One region of the Priestia sp. GS2 genome, then DNA from elsewhere that is predicted to be linked to it. Evidence: riboswitches for the same ligand, from Rfam matches in the RefSeq annotation. Region 1 holds a riboswitch; the other holds the start of a gene.
The links. A riboswitch is a leader RNA that binds a small molecule or an ion and turns the genes downstream of it on or off. The one in region 1 is predicted to bind preQ1.

Region 1 (11,739 bases):
AAGCATCAGAAGCATGGGACAGATACCGTAATGCCAATGGTGATGACGAGAAAGAAGTTTTTATAGGTAGAATGAATACTATGTTTGGAGCTGGTGCACATACGGGGCAAATAGGATGTATCATTCTTACAGACTTCAAACTATTTTATAATCCAGTGTTATTAAGCGAAATAGGGATACCGTTTAAAAATAGCGTTGTATCTGGAAAAGGGATAACAGAAGCAGAAGTAGAAGCCGTTTTAGAGTATGGATTTAGTACGGTTGGTGATGTAATACGTAAGCTGACCGAAGCAGATCTTATTGGCTTTACGGAAGATGATGAAGGATTTTCAGAAGGGAAAATAAAGCTAAAACAACACTTAGTCAGAGAACGTAATCCTGAAGTGATCAAGCTAGCAAAGGAACGTTTCTTACAAAAGCACGGTAAGTTATTTTGCGAGGTATGCAAGTTTGATTTTCAGCAATACTACGGTGAGCTAGGAAATGGTTATATAGAAGGTCATCATACGAAACCTGTATCAGAAATGGACGACAATCATGAAACAAAAGTAGAAGATATCGCTCTAGTATGTGCTAACTGTCACCGTATGCTACATCGTAAACGACCATGGTTGTCAATAAGTGAACTCCAGCAATTACTACATATAAAAAATCCATGGATTTCATAAAATCCATGGATTTCATAAAATCCATGGATTTTTTATATGTCATTCACCTAAGCATAACTGATTCTTTCCAGCTCGGAATGTAAACTTCTCCGTTATACTGAACTTCACATATCGTTCTTAAACTGATTCTTCTTAATCTATACTCAATATTGTTTCTTATAAAAAACTGCTTATCATCATAATTTATAGAGGTAACGTTGATGTTTTGATTGTTTAATAGGAATCTCAGTGTTACATCTTGTCCGTCTTCATTGGCTTTTATAGTTCCTTTAAAAGGGTTTATTTTAATGTTGAATTGTTCCGACAGCTCTTTGGCAAATAGAGCTACCTGAGATCCATTGAGTTCCCATGTTGTGATCATTAAATCTAACAGCAACTTTTTTTGGTTTTCGAAATCCACAAAAATCACTCCTTTTTACTCTTAATAGTTACATAGGTATCGTAGACATTTATGCTAGAGGTTAGCAATTTTGTACACATATTTTTGTATTTTAATACATATTGTATCATAAATTTTCATATAATTTGAGGAATATTTTTGTTTTTGTGAATGGAATAACTTTGTTATTAATTAACTTAAAGAGAATTAATTAACAAAATTAAAAAGAATCTTTTATATAATCCATTCTTTTTGTGCCACTATTGATATGGTATACCCCTTATTAAAGGTAAAAAAATAGTATGATTTACATAGTTCTGAATTGGGTGATGTATTCTCTGATAAACACCATTTAAGAAAAATACTTATGGTATATTTTATTCCTATATAATTATTTTTGCATAAAACAAGTATATATATTGCATTCTTATTCTGTGTCTACATTCTTTCAAAAAGGTGATTAATGAAATTTTATTTCTTCTATATATAATAAAAAACTATTTATATGAAATTAGATGTATAAGAGATTACTAGTCGGGGAATAGTAGAACTAGAAACTTTTATATGGGAGGGAAATTCAATGAGCGAAAACAAAAACATTTTTTCTACATTTGTTAGTGAAGATCAATTTGACCTACGTTCATACATTACTTACTTATTTATTAATGAGTGCGAGCAAGGTGAATCAACAAGCTAAATTAAATACAAAACTTAAGGTCAAACTGATTACGGATAAAAAGACTTCTTACAAAATCTGCCGACTCTATGAAAGTTGTAAAATCCAAAACAAACTGGTTTTTATAAGTAATAACTCTCGAATTAGCTATTAAACGAAAATTACATACGCATAGTTTCACTTTTAATGGCATTGTCTTTATTCTCTAAAAAGAAAGAGAGAATGATAAATAAGAGAGACACACAAGAAGGTTTGCTAAGGATGTAGGGCAATCATGGGTTGCACTTCTTCAGCTACATCCATTGTCAATTCTACTTCAATAAAAAGCTCTCGACGCTTGTATATAAAGTATAAATAGATATAAATAAAAAGAGCCAGCCAAAACCTTTACTTTTATTTTGAAATTGTACCAGTCCTATTATTAACATGACTAAACCGAAAAGTAACGTCGCGTAGGGCTGCAAAGTATAATCCTTTGTTATGAAACTATATACGATAAGAGGAAGAGCTATAACCGACAAAATAAGTTGTAAACGGATTAACATTTGTAAGTACTCTTTTAGAATTATTTGCACGGTCGGCAGGACCCGCAATGCTAATGAGCGGATAGCATTGAACTTGTACCGGAATCTTCCTTGGGTGTATCATCATCGCTAGAATCTTCAACTGGTGGCACTGGAAAGTTCCTTTAAAGAGACCTCCTATTTCGCTAGATAGTCATAATGATGCTATATAATAGTCTTTAGAAAATAAAAAAGTATGAGAGTCATTGTTGGAAACATAATGGCTCTTTTTTATGTCTAGGTAAATAAAGTTGGTCAACCTTCTGTGCAAGAGCTTCCAATGAAATAACAATAAAAAGAATGAGAAGTAGTTCTAGGCTACCTCTCATTCTTTTTCTACTTTCGATGGGGATCTTTATTAAATACTTTACCTTTGTCTAAAAAGTTTCCTTAGGTAAAATATTTGGTATTATTATATTCCCTCATTCATAAAATATCAATAGAATCGGTTTATTTTACTTTTTTTATTCGAATAAAAAAATGTGCATTTTAAAACTGTTCTTAACCCTCTATAAATAGAGCTTGTTTGACCAACTCAATGAGAAAATGTTTACAAAATTGCGCATGGGCTATATAATTTGATTAATATAAAAAAGTTTCCTTAAGGAAAAATATTTTTACCCTGTTAGTAATGCAGCGGTATTATATTTTTTTACCTAAGTTTTGCCCATATGCAAAAAAGTTAAATGAACACAAAAGAAAGGAGATAACGTAAAATGACTGATGCAATCGTTGTAAAAGACTTGTTTGTATCGTATCAAGGTAATCAAGTAGTAAAGGATGTTTCGTTCACCATTGAAAAAGGGCTTCTTGTTGGAATCATTGGTCCGAATGGGGCTGGCAAATCAACGTTAATGAAAGCTATTTTAGATTTAATCCCTAATGATAAAGGACATATTGAAGTCCTAGGACAGGATATCCGAAGCGCTAGGAAGCAAATTGCCTACGTGCCCCAGCGAAGTGCGATTGACTGGGATTTTCCAATTACCGTTTTAGACGTTGTATTAATTGGGACGTATCCATCCTTAGGAGTAATGAAAAGACCTAAGAAAGAGCAGAAGAGCTGGGCGTTGCAGTGTTTGCACAAAGTGGGAATGGAAGAATTTAAAAACCGTCAGATTGGCGAATTGTCAGGTGGTCAACAGCAACGCGTATTCTTAGCAAGAGCGCTTGCTCAAAAAGCAGAGGTACTTTTCTTAGACGAACCATTTGTTGGAATAGACGTAACGAGTGAAGAAACCATTATTAATATTCTAAGAGAGTTGCGTCAACAAGGAAAAACAACGGTCGTTGTACATCATGATTTGAGTAAAGCAGAGTCTTACTTTGATAAATTGCTTCTTTTAAATAAAGAGTTGATTCATTATGGAGAAGTAAATAGCGTACTGGAACCAGCTGTGATGGTAAAAGCCTACGTCAATCAAGAACTATTCTTTAATCCCCAAACGGAGGTGCATTCATCATGAAAGTTGTGGAGTTTATGAATGCCTTAATGCAATATAGCTTTCTACAAAAAGCTTTGTTAACGTCCGTTATGGTGGGAATCATTTGCGGAGTGATTGGCTGTTTTATTGTTTTAAGAGGAATGGCCCTGATGGGAGACGCGATTTCACACGCGGTTCTTCCGGGAGTTGCGATTTCCTATATGCTTGGCATCAATTATTTTATCGGTGCAGTTTTAACAGGCGTTATCACTGCTCTTGGAATAGGGTTTGTTAGCCAAAATAGTCGTATTAAACACGATATGGCAATTGGAATTATGTTTACATCCGTATTTGCTATAGGAATTATTTTAATTACCTTTATGAAGAGCAGTTCTGACCTTTATCACATTTTATTTGGAAACGTGCTTTCTGTACGTTCTTCTGATATGTGGACTACACTCATTATCGGTTTCGTTATTATCGGGCTTGTGTATTTATTTTATAAAGAGCTTTTGGTATCAACGTTTGATCCAACCATGGCACAAAGCTACGGCTTGCCAAATAAATGGATTCATTACGGACTCATGGTTCTTTTAACGATGGTGACAGTTGCCTCGCTTCAAACTGTCGGAATTATTCTCGTAGTTGCCATGCTAATAACGCCTGCTGCTACAGCCTACCTATTAACAAACAGGTTATGGGTCATGATTCACTTAGCTGCTGGTATCGGAGCGCTTTCTTCTATAATAGGGTTATATTTTAGCTTCTCATACAATCTTGCTTCAGGAGCGACCATCGTTATTGTTGCGACACTCCTATTTGCACTAGCATTTTTCTTTTCACCTTCACAAGGATTATTTTGGAGAACGCTAAAAATTCGTAAAAATAGAGCTAAGCTTTCATAAGCGATTGGAGGATAAAGATGAAGTCAAAAATTTGGTTACTGTCGGCAATTAGTCTACTGATTTTTGCACTAGCTGCGTGTTCCAGCAGCACCAATGGAAACGAAGCGAATAGTGAAAAGTTGAAAGTTGTTACGACCTATTCCATTATCTATGATATTGTTAATCAAATCGGGGGGGAAAAGGTTGAGATTCATAGTTTGGTTCCAATTGGAAAGAACCCTCATGAATACGATCCGCTACCAAAAGACGTAATGGAAATGACGGATGCAGACGCTGTGTTTTATAATGGGTTGAATCTAGAAGAAGGTGGAGCTTGGTTTAACAAGTTATTGACAACAGCAGATAAATCAGGTGAGAATGCGCCTGTTTACCGGGTGAGTGAAGGGGTAGAGCCTATTTATCTAGAAACAAAAGGATTAGAAAAAGAGCCTGATCCACACGCATGGATGAACATTGAAAATGGCATCCTATACGCTGAAAATGTAAAGAAAGCACTTGTTAAAGAGGATCCTGATAACAAAGAGTATTATGAGAGAAATGCTAAAGAGTATATAGCAGAGCTTCAAAAACTACACGATGATACGGTAAAAAAAATCCAACAGCTTCCTGAAGAAAAGCGCTTCTTAATTTCGAGTGAAGGAGCTTTTAAATACTTTGGAGATGCATACGGAATAAAGACGGGTTATATCTGGGAAATCAATTCCGAAAGCCAAGGTACGCCTGATCAAATTCGAGACGTGGTAAGTTTAATTGAAACAAATAAAATTCCAGCATTGTTTGTAGAAACAAGCGTAGATAAACGCAGTATGGAAACTGTATCAAAAGAAACGCAGGTACCGATTGCAGGTACAATCTTCACGGACTCACTTGGAAAGAAGGGAGAAGACGGAGATACGTATTTAAAAATGATGCAGTGGAATACGGATACGATTATTAAGGGGTTGCAAAAATAAGCTAGTTTATATTAGAAACGAACAATGAATCAAAATGTGAATTTTAACGTAAGAAATATAAGTATTTGGTGCTAAAGCTCCTGTTTTCTTTATAGTAAAACAGGGGCTTTTATAAATAATTCAATAATATAGCTATTAACTTATTCAAAAGTCGGTGAATTCTTTATATCATGTATTAGATTAATTAACGCTTCACCATCAATTAGCTGAATAGGTTTGTCTTGTACATATTGTATAGATGTTTTAGCAAAACAGCTAGTAGTGACAAAAAAGCCTTCAATGGCTTGAGAATCAATTAGCGCACTGTGAAATTTCTGTATATCCGGACGTCCAATTTTTTTATGAGCATACCTTTTGCATTCTACTACTGAAGTTTTTCCTTCTCTTGTTAAAACAATATCTTTGCCACCATCTCCGCTTGCTGATGTTACAATGGCTTCGTATCCTTTAGTCGAAAATAAATCAGCTATGTAAAACTCAAATTCTCTAGGATGCATAGCTTTTAACTTATCCAGGTCGGCTAACTTTTTTAATTCTTGTAATTTCTTTTCTTCGCGTTGTTTCTCAATTAACATTTGGTTATGCGAGCGCATTTTTTGTTTTAATGAGCGGTAATTATAAAGAGAGTAAAGAAAAGCTATAAAGAGAGCGACTCCATATCCCCATTGAAGATAGTTCCAGCCTTTAGATACAGCTATAAAATAATCGATAAAAAAAGCAATCCAATATAAAACATAGCCTACTAAAAAGATACCCGTAAAGAGTATAAGTAATATAATTTCACTACTTTTTACTTTCACGTTACTTTTTCTTTTTCTCACCGCGATCCCTCCTACATTTAGTTTGACTCATAAAAAGAAAATAAATGAGATGTATTTACAACAGAATAAATTATTTATAGCAGCTATAAACAAAAGATAGAATTCTCCTCCAATCCCCATTACAATGTAAAGTTAAAGAGATGATATTTAGAGGAGGAAGACAGTTGTTTAAAGATTCACTTGAGTCGATGACGGAAGCAGCTCGCCAGAAAACAGATCACCTTAACAAACAGCTGCCGAGCTATTTACTGTTGGCAATTCTAGCGGGGGCTTATGTAGGAATTGGCGTTGTACTGGCCTTGTCAGTGGGAGCTCCGCTTGCACAAATGTCGCTGCCGGTTGTATCGCTAGTTATGGGCTTATCATTTGCGGTAGCGTTATTGCTTGTGACGTTCGCTGGAGCAGAGTTGTTTACGGGGAATCATATGTTTTACACAATTAGCACGTTGTCCGGAGTGACGACGTGGAGAGATACGCTGAAAAACTGGGCGTGGTGTTTTGTTGGGAATTTACTTGGTGCTTTCATCCTTTGCTTGTTAATAGTAGGAACAGGGTTATTTAAAGGAATTGATGAGGGGCATTTGATGATGACAATTGCTTCGAAAAAAATGAATTTGCCGATGAGCGAGCTGTTTTTTCGAGGGATTCTATGTAACTGGCTTGTGTGCTTAGCGATTTGGACAGCTTCTCGAACGAAAAATGATGCTGCTAAAATGATGCTGATTTTTTGGATGTTGTTTGCGTTTGTGGCCTCTGGATATGAGCATAGCGTAGCGAACATGACGTTTTTAGGCTTAGCTTTATTGCATCCCAACCCTGAGTCAGTGTCTTTAGCTGGCATGGTTCATAACCTAATTCCCGTTACTCTAGGAAACATTGTAGGAGGCGCTTTGTTTGTTGGAAGCGCGTATTGGTTTGTACAGAAAAAGAAAGCAGAACAAACACAAGAGGTGCAAAAGATTTCAACTGCATTAAAAGAAGAGGAATTATCAAAATAGTAGGAACATGCTTATTTTTCACTCGTGCAGAAAAAAAGATAATAAATCCAGTGGAAAGACTGAGCCCCACAAGCGTAGCGAGGAGGCTCAGGTTTCTCCTCACGTAAAGCGAGGGGCCGTAGCACAATGAAACGAACGCATCTTTACACCTAATGATGGTAGAAGCGAAATCATTCTTCTTTGAGAAAGAATGATTTTGTTTTTTCCGAGACTCTCTTTTGTACATAAACGGAAAGGCTTGACTAAAACTTCATGCTGCTGTATGATTCTTTAGTATTTGCGTAAGACGTGGTTCGGAACCATCCCACGTAAAAAAACTAAGGAGAGTATGCAGTATGAAAGTAAGAACACTTGCAGTCAACGGCATTATTGCAGCCATGTATATTGCGGTAACGATGTTTATTCAGCCGTTTGGCTTTACAAATATTCAATTCCGTATTGCGGAAATGTTTAATCATTTGATCATTTTTAATAAGAAGTATTTATATGGAATTGTCCTAGGCGTATTTTTAGCCAACCTATTCTTCTCACCAATGGTAGCGTATGATTTAGTATTTGGGGTAGGACAATCACTTATCTCGTTATTACTAATGATCTTTGCGATGAAGTTTGCGAAGGGTACAGTTGCTCGTATGATTATAAATACGCTCATCTTTACGTTTACCATGTTTATCATTGCGTTTGAGCTTCATTTAGCACTAGGGTTCCCGTTTTTATTAACATGGTTAACAACTGCAATCGGTGAGTTTGTAGTCATGCTTGTTGGAATTCCAGTAATGCTAGCAATTCATAAACGCGTGAACTTTACAAAGTTAATCGATTAATACGAAAAAAGCTTACAATCCTGTAAGCTTTTTTCATATTTAAATGGTTTTAATTTATAGAAAAAAGGCACAATATATGACAGAATTAGAGAGAAGTTGTTAATTACGCTAATACATAGTGGAAGTCACGCTTTATACTATACTTGAGAAGGAGAGAAGAGCTTGCTTGCAAATGATGATCATAAGGTAGAAGAACTAGCATTTATTAAAAAAGCCCTGGACTTTACAAGAGCTGGATTAATTTTAACTAACCCTGCTTTACCCGATAACCCGATTGTTTATGCGAACCAAGGTTTTCTGGATATGACCGGATACACAAAAGAAGAGATCGTAGGACAGAATTGCCGCTTTTTACAAGGCGAAAAGACCAATCGAGATACGGTACAACAAATTCGAGATGCTATCCGTGAAGAAAAGTCAGTCAATGTACAAATTCTAAACTATACAAAAGAAAACCAACCTTTTTGGAACGACTTATTTATTGATCCAACATGGATTGATGATGAGCTTTATTTTATCGGGGTTCAAAAAGATATTACGGAAAAAAAGAAGCAGGAAGAAGTAATTTATGATTACTACGAAAAGATGCAGGAGATGTCAGCGCCGATTGTTCCAGTAAAAGACGGGGTTTCTGTTCTACCGATTGTTGGTGTTTTGAATGAACAGCGATATCATATGATTGCATCCAAAGTATCAACATACATTGATGAAAGTAAAGATGATCATTTTATTATCGATTTCTCGGGTTTATTAGAAATGGATGAAGATGTGGTAGCCTATATTTATAACCTGCATGATTTAATTAAGATTACTGGAACGGAGGTTATTGTAACGGGTATTACGCCTTCTGTAGCGAAAAAAATGAGAGACCTCCAAGTAAACTTTACAATCTTAAAAACCTACACGCATGTCAAGGCCGCTTTAAAAGTACTTGGATATGCAGAATAAGTTCTCGAAAAAGTCCGTAAAACAATACGGACTTTTTTTGTTTATAAATCGTAATATATATATAAACCTAACCTAAAAAGCGAGTAAGTCCAGAATTGAACAAACTTCCAGCATTTGATATATTGGTTTTATGAAAAGAGAATTGATTAAACCCATTAAACGTTTATCACTGCGAGAAGAAATTTATCAAACTTTAAAACAAGGAATTATTACGTTAGAGTTTCCACCGGACCAACGCTTGAATGATAAGGAGCTAGCTGAAAAATTTAGCGTCAGCAGAACGCCGGTACGAGAAGCGTTAAAACGCTTGGAAGATGAAGGGCTTGTTGAATCGATTCCAGGCTCTATTACCAAAGTGTCTTCGCTAAATCCTGAAGAAGCAAAGCATGCGTTTACCGTTGTTGCGGTCCTTCACGCATTGGCAACTAAGCTTGCCGTTCCGCATCTGACAGAAGAAGATTTCAAAGCATTGGCTCGTCATAATGCGGAACTTGAGAGTGCGGTCGAACAAAACAATATCATTGGTGCAATTGAAGCGGATCAAGCTTTTCACCGCGTATTCTTGGAAGTTGCTGCTAACCCTGAAATTGTGTTAGCGTTAGAGCGAAGTGAGTCAAAAATTTACCGGTTGGAAGTGGCGAAATTTTCTTCAGAACAAGGATTTAAATCTGTAAATGAGCATCAAAAAATCATTGAAGTCTGTCAAAGCCAGGAGACAATACAAGCAGCGGGTCTTGTTGAGAAAAACTGGCTAAGTCTTGGAGAACTATTGGTGTAAAGAGTCTTCACAAACGTGAGGACTCTTTTTTATACGCTAAAATAGCATTGAATAAATAACCAAAATGCGATATATTGGTTTTACAATTTATTTACATTATTATGTGCTACATACGGGGGTTAAGGAATTGAAACCAATTATATTAGGCGTGTGCTCCGCGTTTTTCTTTGCGTTTACATTTGTTTTAAATCGTATGATGGAAGTTGAAGGTGGAAGCTGGATTTGGAGTGCTTCCTTACGCTTTTTCTTTATGGTTCCACTACTGTTAATCATCGTCATCGCTAGGAAAAAGCTGAACGCTACGTTTGCGGAAATGAAGAAAGCACCGATGCAGTGGGTGATGTGGAGCACCATTGGCTTTGGATTATTCTACGCGCCGCTTTGCTATGCGAGTGCGTATGGCCCGAGCTGGTTAATTGCGGGAACGTGGCAAATTACGATTATCTCAGGTTCGCTTTTAGCTCCTTTATTTTATGAAACAATCCAAACGAGTAAGGGACCTATTCAAGTAAAAGGAAAAATACCTTTTAAGAGCTTAGCGATGTCGCTTATTATTTTACTCGGCGTAGCGGTTATGCAAATTGAACACGCAACAACGCTATCGCTTATGAGCGTATTGCTTTGCACATTGCCGATTTTAGTTGCTTCGTTTGCTTATCCGCTTGGCAATCGTAAGATGATGGTAATTGTATCAAATCGCCTAGATGCTTATCAGCGCGTGCTCGGAATGACCATTGCCAGCTTGCCGTTTTGGATTATCTTAGCAATTTATGGTTTATTTACTGCTGGCCCACCTAGCGCTTCACAGGTCATTCAATCGGGCTGGGTTGCTTTGTTTTCAGGCGTTATTGCGACGGTCTTATTCTTTGCAGCAACTAATATGGTTACAGGTGATATGAAAAAGCTCGGAGCAGTCGAAGCTACTCAGTCGCTTGAAGTATTGTTTGCGTTACTTGGTGAAATGATTCTGCTTGGCATGCCGCTACCTACATACGTTTCGTGTATTGGAATTATACTTGTTATTGCTGGTATGGCGTTAAATAGCTACGTATCAAGCAGGAAAGGGAATAGGGAAACCAAACCAGAAATGAAGCAAGCAACAAATCTGTAAAAGTAGATGAAAATTTTGGAGAAAAAGGCTTCATTTACGTACATTAGTGGTAAAATAGAATATATATATTCTATAAAGGAGGAATGTCAGGTGAGTGCCTTAATTGTAGGCTTAGTAGCTTCCGTTCTTTCCGTTTGTTTACTGTTTTCCAATCGTCAGAAGCGTGTTAATAAGGTCCAATCTACGCAGTCGTTACATGCACAAAATATGAACAAGCAGAGTGAGCAAGACGATTCTCTCATGTATTATATATAGGAAGCTGTTACAGTAAAAGTAGGCCGAGAAGATGTAAATGCTTCTCGGCTTTTTCTTGTGGTTTTAGTTGCGATGTGAAAGCTGGGGTCCGCACTATATAAATATTTTAAAATTGAAGCAAGCGATAATCTTAACAACTTACTTAGTAAACGTTATAGTTTCCCTTACAATCTTAGCATTATAAATTTGAAAGTGTGTTGTACCTAGTATATTTTTAACCTTTTCATTTGATAACCTTGTCTTCCAATTGACTGATACGTCCCAATCATTTAATTCGCCTATTCTATTACAAGTTAAGCTATCTATGAATATAGATCTTTCCCCGATATCAACCATTGTTTTAATAATTTCAGCTTTTATCTGAGCACTGGTTATAAATTCTTTCTTATTATATATAACTCCTTGGCTGTCATAATAAGAAGGGATTTCATTTAGC
Region 2 (11,739 bases), 440 kb from region 1:
TAAATCCAATCATCTGTACGATTATTTTCGTCCATTATATCTTTAATGGTTACACCATATTGTTTACTTAACTGTCCAAGGGTATCTCCCTTGATGACTTTATATTTCGTTTCTGCTACTGCGACTGACTGAATGCTTCCAAGAGCAAACATAGCAGTTAGCATCATGAATAAAGGCTTAACATAACTCTTTTTCATGCGGCAATACCTCCTGAAAATTCGTATGGTACTACTCTAACATAGCGTAGTACCTCTTTCACCGAACGATTCCTTTACATTTCTTTTAGTTTGATTAATAACGTTACGAATCAAACACGATTATGACAATAATCCTATTTATTTGTCATAATGAAGGAATTATTTTGTGCGAAGAGGTAGGTATTACCTTGTTTATATTTCCCTTTTCAGACTTTTGACTCACTTCAAAATCATTTCAATTCTAGAAATAGGTGCACATCTAACTATTCTATAACTACATTTAGTAACAGAAGCAATTAGTTTAAAAGAACTCTAAGCTATATCTTTCCCCAGACATTGTGAGGATATGAGACTCCTATGAGATTAGCGAGTGCTCTGAGACCCTGCAGTTTAAGAGAAGGGTTAAACCGAGCCTTGTCGGAAAAGGGGTTACTCGGAGTGGAAGTCACACCTCACTGTATGCGTTCTTCCTTCTTTCAAAACAAAAAAGATGAAGCGCAATTTTACACGCTTCATCTTCTTTAATCCTCAAGCTCTATTTCTACAACATCATAGAAATCAATTACGAGCTTAGCACCTGTATCATCCATAAACGTAAACGCAGATTGATCTTCTGATAAATCTAGGACATAGCCTGACAGTAGCTGTTCACTATTATCATAAACCGTTGTTAATGAAACCTTTTTATGCTCAACAAACGCTTCTTCTAATAATGAATGGAGGTCGTATTCCCGGTCGTCAGCTGGCCGGTTTGTTAACAGCATCCCATATGTCATTTGTCCATTTTTATCTTTCCATATATAATCTGCAAAATAAAATGGTGCTGTACTTTTTCGAAAATCGTCCATGTAATCCCTCCTATAGCTACATATTACCTTCATTATATAAGCGTCTGCTCAAGAAAGCTAGCGTTTCAACTTAACTGCGAGGCGTTTCAGTATAATAATACGTAAAGTGCCCACCTCGACCAGCTACTCCGCGAAAATGCTTGAAATCTTCTCTTCTTACAAGCAAAGGCTGAAATCCTAAAAAATCCTCTTTACGCACGTGCAGCTCTTGAATCTCCCCGTCACGGAGAGCATCTAGCTGCTTCATTACTTCCTCTTGGTTCATTTATATGTACTCCTTTCTACGAAAAGTCCTTTAACCACTCTTTTAGTTTATCATACTGTTCTGCAGCTTCTTCATATCCCTGCTTATATAAAACGTCTAGCTTTGATCGATTTTTCTCCATTCGTCCGACTACCAATGGCTTCTGTGGACGAATCACAAATATATTTCCTGCTTCCTCCTGCTCGTCAATATAAGCAAGCGTATCATTATAAAGCTTATAGCGGTTCTCTAATGCATCAACTAAACCAGGATACTTACGATAATATCGCTTTGTAAACCAGAATGAACTGGATTTTTTCTTTTGATATCCTTTATTTCGCGTTAACACCACAATGTTTTTCTTAAATCCGTCATTCTCTGCTTTTTTTATCGGAATTGGGTCACTAATTCCTCCGTCTAACAGCTGCTTGCCACCATATTCCACTACCTTTGACACAAATGGAAGCGAGCTTGATGCGCGAATGATGGTCAGCAAATCGCTCTCATGATTGTTAAAATAAACAGGTTTTCCTGTTACGCAGTCTGTTGTCCCTACTACAAGCTGTTCAGTTCGCTTATGAAAAGCATCAAAATCAAAGGGAATTAAGCTAGTTGGAATCTCATCAAATACAAAATCCATTCCAAACATCTCACGCGTCTTAAAATAATTTCGTAGTGACAAGTAGCGGGGATCATCTATATAATCTAGATTAGCTCGACGGCTTCTTCCTACTTGTCGCGATAAATAGGAAGTTGCATGACAGGCTCCGGCCGAAACGCCAATCACATAAGGTAAATATAAGTCTTGTTCCATAAAGTAATCAAGAACCCCTGTTGTATAAAGGCCTCTCATACCGCCACCTTCTAATACTAATCCTGTATTTCTCATAATAATTGACACCTTCTATTTCTAATGTTTTAATCACTAAATAATCCTATATGTCAGTACTATATCGAATTACCCTACTTTTGTCGAAGGATTTACTTAAAAAACCATCTTTTTTTACATTTTTTTAAAAAAACCTTTACTAATTAACCAATTTAAGGCAAAATTGAGAAAAAGAAAATAGAAAGCGTTAACTAGATTTACTTTTGAAAATTTTCTAAAAACATTCTGATAAAGGAGCGATTACGATGAAAATTGCAGAAGTAGGAAACATAATTGAATTTAAAAATGGGTTAAAAGGTATTGTAGAAAAAGTAAATGAGAACTCTGTAATTGTTGACTTAACTTATATGACTAACTATCGTGACCTAGACTTAGAACAGCGAACGGTTGTAAACCATAAAAATTACACCATTATCAATCATGCGATGTAACAAATAACCACCTAGTACAAAGTACTAGGTGGTTATTTGTTACAAATCTTTTCCTTTTGCTCTTTACTTAAAATACCGAGTTTGTACAACATATACGCATACTGTTGCGCTTTTTTAACCGATTTCATTTCCTTCCTCCTCATGCTTTTACTTCATTATATGCATGAAACTAAAAAAGTTTCCTTAAGGAAAGAAAAATAGCTACCTCTAAAAAAAGAAAAAAGCCTCTAAATTCGAGGCTTTTACTTTGCAATTACTTTTTTACCATTTGTAAATGAGTAATAACATTCTCCAGTGAAAATATCTTGGCTTTCGTGGATATGAACACCTGCTTTATCTTCCATAGCCGCTTTCATCATTGCTTTTGCAACATTGTAAGCTTTAATTGGTCGATATTTCTTCCATTTACCAATTAGGCAAAATGAGCAAGACTTAAGAGTGTATTCCCCTACTTTTTCAGCTAAACGAAACTCGTTGCGTTTGCCTAACAGTAGTGATGGACGGAAGAAATGCGTCGAACGAATATATAGGCTCGCAATATCTTCTTCCACCTGACCTTTTACCTTACTGTAAAAGAAAGGGGAGCGCAGATCAGCACCAATTGCTGTAACGGTTAAAAAGTTCTGACAGCGATTTGCTTCGGCACATTTTGCTGCTTTTAGTGGAAATTCATAGTCCACTTTAATAAACTTCGATTTCGTCTTTGCTTTTTTCATCGTTGTGCCTAAACAACAATAGACATCATCAACTGCAAAATCTTTTTCATACTTTTCAAGCTCTGCAAAATCAATTTCGAGCTGACGTAGCTTTTCATGTTCAATTGGCAATGCCTTTCGAACAAGTACTGTCACATGGCTATATAAGCGATTATCCAAAAGCAACTGTAAAAGTTCTTGACCAATAAGGCCGCTTGCTCCTAGTACTAATGCTGATCTTTGTGACATTCTTTCACCTTCTCACCTTGTTGTTGTTTACATTGGAAAACAGGTTGTTAAGACAACCTGCTTTCATTAACGATTATCAATTGTTTCTGGGTATAAGTCGTGATTCATTAATCGATAAGAAGCCATTTCTTCATATTTTGTACCTGGGCGACCATAGTTTGTATATGGATCAATGGAAATTCCACCGCGTGGCGTAAATTTCCCCCATACCTCAATATAACGTGGATTCATCAGTTTGATTAAATCATTCATAATGATATTCATACAATCTTCATGGAAATCACCATGGTTTCGGAAACTAAACAAATAAAGCTTTAAGGATTTACTCTCAACCATTTTTTCATCAGGTATATAGCTAATATAAATTGTAGCAAAATCGGGCTGACCCGTTTGCGGACATAAGCTTGTAAATTCTGGACAATTAAACTTAACGAAATAATCTCGATTTGGATGCTTGTTATCAAACACCTCTAAAATTTCTGGTGAATACTCAAATAAGTATTTTGTTCCCTGATTGCCTAAAAGCGTTACACCTTCTAATTCCTCTTCTTTACGACCACTCATTTGTGTTTCCTCTCTTTCTACGATTGTCATTCTAACAGCGTTTTTTCATTTTGTACATATCTGTTTTTGTATTTTATTTGTAAATTTTTTAAAGAACGCTTACACGCCTCTTTTATTTCCCCATACAAGTGCATGAACCTGTGGCAATACACGTACATTATTCATATCCGGTGAAGCTACAACAAGATCAATTAACCACTCATATTTCTCTAATAATTTGCGGGTTAATGCATCATCATCCGTTGTCGTCAAATCATCGTTTCCTACTTGGACAAAGAAAGGAACTGATGCATAACGCTGATGAATCTGCTTTGCGTAATTGAAATCTATTTCATCAAACACAACCACTTTAATGCTAATGTGTTGACTTCGTCCTTTGTTTTTCAAACGCTCAATAATATCGTCCAACACTTCGTAATTGGTCTTCATTCCTGAACTTGGTGGCTTAGGTGAAATAGTTAAATCATCAATTTTATAAAACCACTCTTGAAAGCGACTTCCTTGAGTCTCAAGCGCGACTTGCTTTCCATTGTTATGCAAGCGGTCCACCAGTTTATCTAAAGATTTTAACAGCGCTGGATTTCCTCCTGAAATGGTTACATGATCAAAACGATCTCCTCCTAGAGCTTGCAGCTCATGCCAGACTTCTTCATCCGTCAATTGACGAATGTCATTTTTGGCTGACCCATCCCAAGTAAATGCGGAATCACACCAGCTGCATGAATAATCACAGCCAGCTGTGCGCACAAACATTGTTTTTCGCCCCACAACCATTCCTTCTCCTTGAATCGTAGGACCAAATATTTCGAGTACAGGAACCTTATTATTCATCTCGCTTCACCTTCTTTGGACGATATACAACGTAGCTTGTAGGAGTTTCACGAACAAACACTTGCACACATACTGGTTTATTTTCAAGCGCATCTAAATGAGCTTGTACAAGTTCATAAATTTTTCGAGCAATCACTTCAGATGTTGGGAAATCATTCGCATCCTCTTCATTAAATAAATGCTTATGATCATTTAAAAGCGTATGGTCGAACTGACCAGACACAATCTTTTTCAACGTAGCAAAATTAACTAAAAAGCCTGATGAATCTAATTCATTACCTGCAATTGTTAGATTCACAAAATACGTATGGCCATGAACCTGCTGACATTTTCCCGCTGACTCATGAGGAACAAAATGCGCAGCGGCAAAGTTCATGTCTTTATTTAATTCGTACGAATAAGGATGTACTACCTGTGGGTAAATTTGCTGAAGCATTACTGTTCCCCTCCTCGTTTCGTTTCAAGGTATTGTTCTAGACCTCTCTTGCGAAGTTTACATGCAGGACACTCTCCGCACCCGTCTGCAATAATACCGTTATAGCAAGTTAATGTATGTTCACGTACATAATCAAGCGCACCTAGTTCATCCGCTAGTCCCCATGTCTCTGCTTTATCAATCCACATTAACGGTGTGTGAATAACAAATTCAAAATCCATTGATAAATTCAGCGTTACGTTGAGGGATTTAACGAATACATCTCTGCAGTCTGGATACCCTGAAAAATCTGTTTCGCATACGCCTGTTACCAAATGACGTGCACCGCTATTTTTAGCTAGTACAGCGGCAAAAGATAAAAAGAGAAGGTTGCGTCCGTCTACAAACGTTGTTGGTAGCTCCCCTTCCTCCTGGCTAATATCAATATCATCTCTTGTCAGTGCGTTAGGGGCTAACTGACTTAACAGCGACATATCTAAAATTGTGTGCTTCACACCAAGGTCTTTTGCAATGGCTTGTGCAACTTCAATCTCTTTACTATGACGCTGACCGTAGCCGAACGTAACGGTTTCCACTTCTTTAAAGTTTTTCAGCGCCCAAAATAAACAAGTCGTACTATCTTGTCCACCGCTAAATACAACAATTGCTTTTTCGTTTTTCATTTTTTCGTCTCCTTTTCCTATATAAAGTCAAAGAAGAAAACATTCCGTTATTTAGATCATATAAAAAAAAGAGATTGCAGTGTTTGCAATCTCCCTTAACTAAGAATCCCTTTCTTATAAACAAAGAAACAGGAAAAAAGCCCCTAAAACGGCGCCATTTGTCATCTCACTGATGATCTTAGTTTTTTATAGAGGGAGTTTACGAACCTCTCCCGCACATAGAGCACGGCATTTCTTCTTTCAATTTTCGTTCTTAACTATACCATACTCCCTTTGAAATTGCTATGTACTTCTATTTTTCTTCCTACTTTTCAACTGGAGAATTAGCAGCGTCACAATTGGAATTACAAACTGCATAGGGATGTGAATCCAAACAGGTACCACTTTTAACCCTATATCTAAATGCTTGACCGAGTTATCGGACATAAAAACTGTCGTCGTGAGGATCGAAATTGCAATTAAAAAAATCAACAGCTTGTGACTATTCGTTTGATAAATCTCTTTTATCCCTACAATCGCTGCATATGCGAAAATCGTTACTTTAGCAAATCCACCAATGATGAGAACGCTAATAGCTAGCATATCCATTCGTTGAATAATATCTCCAATATTTACTTGCTGTACAGTTACAATAAGGGGAATCGTCGATGATCCTACCAAGTGTTGACCTAGCGTAGTTAAGCTGATCAAACTTAGCATACTAAGCATAACCCCACCTATAACTACAGCACGTGTTCCCATTTTCCTAAGAGACCGTTCTCCCTTTACAAACTGATTAAACATTAAGAAAACAACCATTTCTCCAAATGGAAACGTCAAGATAAGAGGAAACACGGCTTTAAAAATTGAGTCGATCCCTTCCCCTAAAATGGGTTGCATGCGATCTGGATTCATAACATCAGAAAAGAAGAGTAACAAGAACCCTAATACAATGAAACCAATAAAAACAACTAATAATAAAACGCTCGCTCTTGCAATAGGCTCAACTTCTAAAAAGCATGCATAAGCAATCACTAGCATCATAATCGCTCCAACAATTACTAGCGGTGTGTGATTCATGGATGTTAATAATAATAGCTCACAAAAGTCTCTTAGAACACGGGCACCAATGTAAATAAAATATAGCACGTACAACATGCAAATGATTCTTCCAAGATGTTTTCCAAAAGCAATTTTTAAAATTGTTGGAAACGTGGCTTCCGGGTGTTTTTTATATAAAAGTGTAACAAGAGCAAAGAAAGGTAAATATATTAACATCCCCACTAAAACGGCAATCCATGCAGATTGACGCGCTTCCTGTCCAATACTCACAATGGTTGCACTGCCGAATAAAAACAGAAGCATCATTGAGAACAATTGAAAATTGCTTATTACTAAGCGTGGATGCATTTCTTTCCTCTCCTTTGCTCACTGTGTTGTGACCGACTTCCATTTAAAAATGCCAATAACTAAAAATATACATGGAATCAATACGCTTAATATAAACAGATAGTACGGCCAATAATTCTGTACAAAGTAGCCAAAATAAGTAGTGTTTGGAATAATATAGTAAGCAGTTGCTGACAAAATCAGTCCAATAGGATAATTTAAAAAATTGGTATTGTTTAAATTGAGAAGCTGGCCCAAGCCTTTTTTCAGGCCATAAAATACAATGGTAATTTTAAAGAAAATTGATAACATCCAAATTATCGCTACCAATACTTCGATATGCTGAATGGTTTGACCAATGGAAATCATTTTTCCTAACAGGTAAGTTGGGTATAAATACATAGAAGCAATATTTGCACCTAAAACTAAAATACAAGACAAAGTCACAATAATAATTGTAAAACCTGAAGCAACTACGCCGTAAAGTAATCCTTTCTTAACATGTTCATACTTTTGAACATGAGGAGTAACCATTAAAATAAGAATTAGTTCCAAAAAAGGATTGGATAAAAAGTAAAAGCTTCCTATATATATTTCGTCTGCTTTTAAATAAAAGAGTGGCAATATGCGTTCAATCTTCATTTGTGGAATATTTAAGATAATTAACAAAACGAATGGAACTAACACCCACGGTAAGAAAATTTCCGAGGTTCTTCCGACCACTTCTATTCCCAAATAGGCAGCATACATAACTGCTATCATGATGAGAATATGAATCCAGCTTGAGTACGTTTCAGGCACAATCTGAGTAGTCATAAAGTTACTAATATCTCTTAGCAAAAAAGAACCCTCTAGTAGCATCACCAGCAAATACAACACGCTAATTATTCCTCCGACATATTTGCCACAAGACTTCTTCGCTATATCAATCAACGTCGATTGAGGGTATTTTTTGATTAACCCTAGTAGAAGCCCTGCAAATAAGAGCCCACTTCCCGTTCCAATAATTGCACAAACCCAAGCGGTGTTTCTTGCCACAGCTAATAATACAGTAGGTACAACTAAAACTGCACTCCCAATGGAGAATACGTAGATTAATGTAAAAAACTGTTTCCCACTTATTACTTCTTTTTGGTTCATACTGGACACCTACACCTAATAAAATGAAGAGAAAGCATCAATGATGGACTGCATCCAAAACTCAAGAGCATACAGCGGAGTTGGAATTGTTATTCGGAAAATAACCGCTACCCACATTACCATTCCTACAGCAGAAAATATTCCATATATCACTATTTCTTTTATTCGTCTTTGTTTATAAAGAGGAAGAATCGCCTTATATGCTAAAAAACTAAATATGCCTAAAAATAGCAGTAAATTTTCCATGCTCCATTAATTCTGCATTTCTTTCATGTATGAGTTATTCAGCGTGCCAAGTCGACGTATTTGTACATCTACTTTTAAGTTCACTTCTAACTCTTCCGAAAAGATTTCATCCCAGTTATCTCTCATTTTGTTCCAATCCTTTACATTTTGCCGGTAAAAGACTTCTCCAAAACCAAAGATGTCACTTTGATAATCGTTTTGTGCTGTTTTAATTGCTCTTTGCATTTTATCTCGCACATCATGTTCAGCTTTTTTCTCTAGTTCAGTAATCATAGCAGGATCTTGCAAGTTAACTTGACACTCTACGTCAGCAACGTTTGCTTCCCCTTTTAAATTCACCTCAATTACAGGCTTTCCATCTTTCATACGACTTTTAATATCCGTACTCGTTCGAAGCATCTCCACTCCAATAATGTCATGAGATTTTTCTTTTTTTTCACATGGAATAACAACGACGGTGCTTTTTACGTTTCCAGTGACGTAGTTGTATCCTTTACTTTCACTTTCATTAAACCAGCCGACAAGTTCATCTCCCTTAAAAATACCAAGGCCTCTAAAGTTTAGAATTGTGTCTTGGTTAATTCGCTGGACATTTTCCATATCTCCCCCTTTTTTACGGTTGCCTTTTACAAGAACAGCGGTTAACACAGGATGTTTGCCCTGGCTCGTTAAGTTACTAATCAGCTCGTTCAGCTTTACACCTCGCGTAGGCGCCCAAACTTTTTGTGACGTATCCAGTGCAGCAAACATATAATTGGCTGGAATTTTTTCGATAGTTGTCAACACATTTAAAACGGATGAAGCGCGTGAATTTTTTGCTACTACGACAAAATAATCGGTTCGCACTTCATGATCTCGTGCGAAAAAATCTAACACTTCAGCAATTCCGTGTTTTGCAATTCCTTCGCTAAGAACCAGCATCCGCAAATGAGATAAGTATATTTTTCTAGGTGATTCAATTGTCATTTTCCTCAGAGCTTCCATGACAGAATCTGCTTTAACCGAATACGTAGTAACGGAGGGACCATTCGTCGGCGTTTGGGCTTGAATGTCACCCGGGTTAATAATTTGAACGGTTAACTCAATTCCATCTTTTACTTCGTCAATACCTACCGCTACGGTGATGGCCAATTCATTTAGCTCTCGACTACTCCAACAGCCTGATAATGGGAGTAGACAGATGCATAATACAAGTACTATTCGTTTCATGCTTCATCCACCTTTATAAAAGCTAGTTCTCATCATTTGACCGTTCACGTACAACATTTTGTTCACTAATGAGCTTTGGTCTCGTATTCATTTTCTTTAGCGAACGACGAATGAGTGCATCTTTTTGATCTCGACTGACAAACGGAGCCATTGGCGTCATATATGGAATGCCAAATGACCGTAAACTGCATAGATGTAGAATCATTAAAATAAGGCCTAAAATAATACCAAACAAGCCAAACGTTGCTGCTAAAAGCATTAAAGCAAAGCGGAGCATCCTTACAGCAATCGCCATATCGTAAGCTGGTGAAACAAAGTTACTGATGGCTGTAATCGATACGACAATAACCATCGCGGGTGACACCAGTCCCGCCTGCACGGCAGCTTCTCCTAATACGAGTGCACCTACAATGGAAATAGCAGAACCTACGGCTCTTGGCAATCGAATTCCTGCCTCGCGTAAAATTTCAAAAACCACTTCCATAATCAACGCTTCAATTACAGCCGGAAAAGGGACACCTTCACGCTGAGCTGCGATGCTAATAAGCAAACCAAACGGAAGCATTTCTTGGTGAAAGGTGGTAAGCGCAACATAAGCAGATGGGGTTAATAAAGCTAAGAAAAAGGCAACGTATCGGATAATACGAATGAGCGTACTAATGTCTGCGCGCTGATAGTAATCTTCAGCAGCTTGAAAGAATTGAATAAATAGAGCCGGAACTAATAAAACAAACGGCGTTCCGTCTACAAAGATTGCTATGCGACCTTCTAACAAACCTGCAGATACTGAATCTGGTCTTTCTGTATTGTAGATAGTTGGAAACGGAGTATAACCTTCATCTTGAATTAGTTCTTCAATGTACCCACTCTCCAATATACCGTCAATATCAATTTTAGAAAGTCGGGACCTTACTTCTTCAATTACTTGCTGATCCGCAATTCCTTTTACATACATAATCGCTACGTCTGTTTGCGTTACTTTACCGATTTGCTGAGACTCCATTCGTAAATTAGGGGATTTAATTCGCCTTCTTACCAGTGCCGTATTGGTACGCAGCGTTTCAGTAAAGCTATCTCTTGGTCCACGTACCACGGTTTGAGCCTGTGGTTCTGAAATGGCTCGTTCTCCCCATCCTCTTGTACTAGCAATGATACACGTTTGATAACCTTCTATGAATAAAGCTGTATCACCTGATAAAACATGTAGGATAACGTCATCTAAAAGAGTGACTTCTTTAATTTCTCCGATTGCTAAGCTGTAATTTTTAATGAGCTCAAACATATTCACAGCACCGTCATCATGAACAAGCTGTTTCGTATGATTGTGCATAATGGATTCCATCGTAAACTCTTGTACACTATCTTCATTCGCCAATCCGTCGATGTAAATAAGGCCTAATCGAAATTTTTCTTCAACTGAAATGGCAAATTCCCGACAAACCACATCTGCACTATCTCCAAGCTCTGTTTTCACCGCATCTAAATTATCTTTTACGCTTTCTAACAGTTCAGTATTGGAAGATGAAGATTCAGCTGTTGGTTGTGATTCATTTTCTTTAGACTTTTTAGATCGACTTTTTAATTCTGATAGTTTTTTTATTCGCATACTTCATCCTCCATTTTTCAAACGGCACAGCATTGCTCTTCAAGTCCTTATAGTTTCTGTTTATGCAGGAAATTTATTCAGCTATCTTGGTATTTTTAACCGCTTTATAGAGCAAGAGCTTTGA

Region 2: it holds a riboswitch for preQ1, as region 1 does, so the genes downstream of both, queC (7-cyano-7-deazaguanine synthase QueC) here and V2145_RS15205 (QueT transporter family protein) in region 1, are expected to answer to the same signal.

Annotation. Positions count from the first base shown of each region.
Region 1 covers NZ_JAZGJX010000001.1:2,987,605-2,999,343, reverse strand. The annotation lists gene V2145_RS15240 (HNH endonuclease) at 1-668, shown strand, start outside; gene V2145_RS15235 (hypothetical protein) at 712-1,068, opposite strand; gene V2145_RS21475 (DUF3953 domain-containing protein) at 2,035-2,268, opposite strand; gene V2145_RS15230 (metal ABC transporter ATP-binding protein) at 3,003-3,752, shown strand; gene V2145_RS15225 (metal ABC transporter permease) at 3,749-4,615, shown strand; gene V2145_RS15220 (metal ABC transporter substrate-binding protein) at 4,633-5,568, shown strand; gene V2145_RS15215 (restriction endonuclease) at 5,709-6,389, opposite strand; gene V2145_RS15210 (formate/nitrite transporter family protein) at 6,554-7,387, shown strand; PreQ1 riboswitch class I at 7,670-7,714, shown strand; gene V2145_RS15205 (QueT transporter family protein) at 7,723-8,211, shown strand; gene V2145_RS15200 (PAS domain-containing protein) at 8,374-9,159, shown strand; gene V2145_RS15195 (GntR family transcriptional regulator) at 9,290-9,937, shown strand; gene V2145_RS15190 (DMT family transporter) at 10,065-11,048, shown strand; gene V2145_RS15185 (hypothetical protein) at 11,139-11,303, shown strand; gene V2145_RS15180 (hypothetical protein) at 11,442-11,739, opposite strand, start outside.
Region 2 covers NZ_JAZGJX010000001.1:2,548,632-2,560,370, forward strand. The annotation lists gene V2145_RS13120 (cell wall hydrolase) at 1-197, opposite strand, end outside; gene V2145_RS13125 (hypothetical protein) at 719-1,045, opposite strand; gene V2145_RS13130 (hypothetical protein) at 1,116-1,310, opposite strand; gene V2145_RS13135 (patatin-like phospholipase family protein) at 1,327-2,181, opposite strand; gene V2145_RS13140 (YkvS family protein) at 2,424-2,609, shown strand; gene V2145_RS13145 (NAD-dependent epimerase/dehydratase family protein) at 2,852-3,553, opposite strand; gene queF (preQ(1) synthase) at 3,620-4,117, opposite strand; gene queE (7-carboxy-7-deazaguanine synthase QueE) at 4,217-4,948, opposite strand; gene queD (6-carboxytetrahydropterin synthase QueD) at 4,941-5,384, opposite strand; gene queC (7-cyano-7-deazaguanine synthase QueC) at 5,384-6,046, opposite strand; PreQ1 riboswitch class I at 6,219-6,262, opposite strand; gene V2145_RS13170 (GerAB/ArcD/ProY family transporter) at 6,329-7,435, opposite strand; gene V2145_RS13175 (GerAB/ArcD/ProY family transporter) at 7,454-8,554, opposite strand; gene V2145_RS13180 (Ger(x)C family spore germination protein) at 8,807-10,009, opposite strand; gene V2145_RS13185 (spore germination protein) at 10,032-11,615, opposite strand.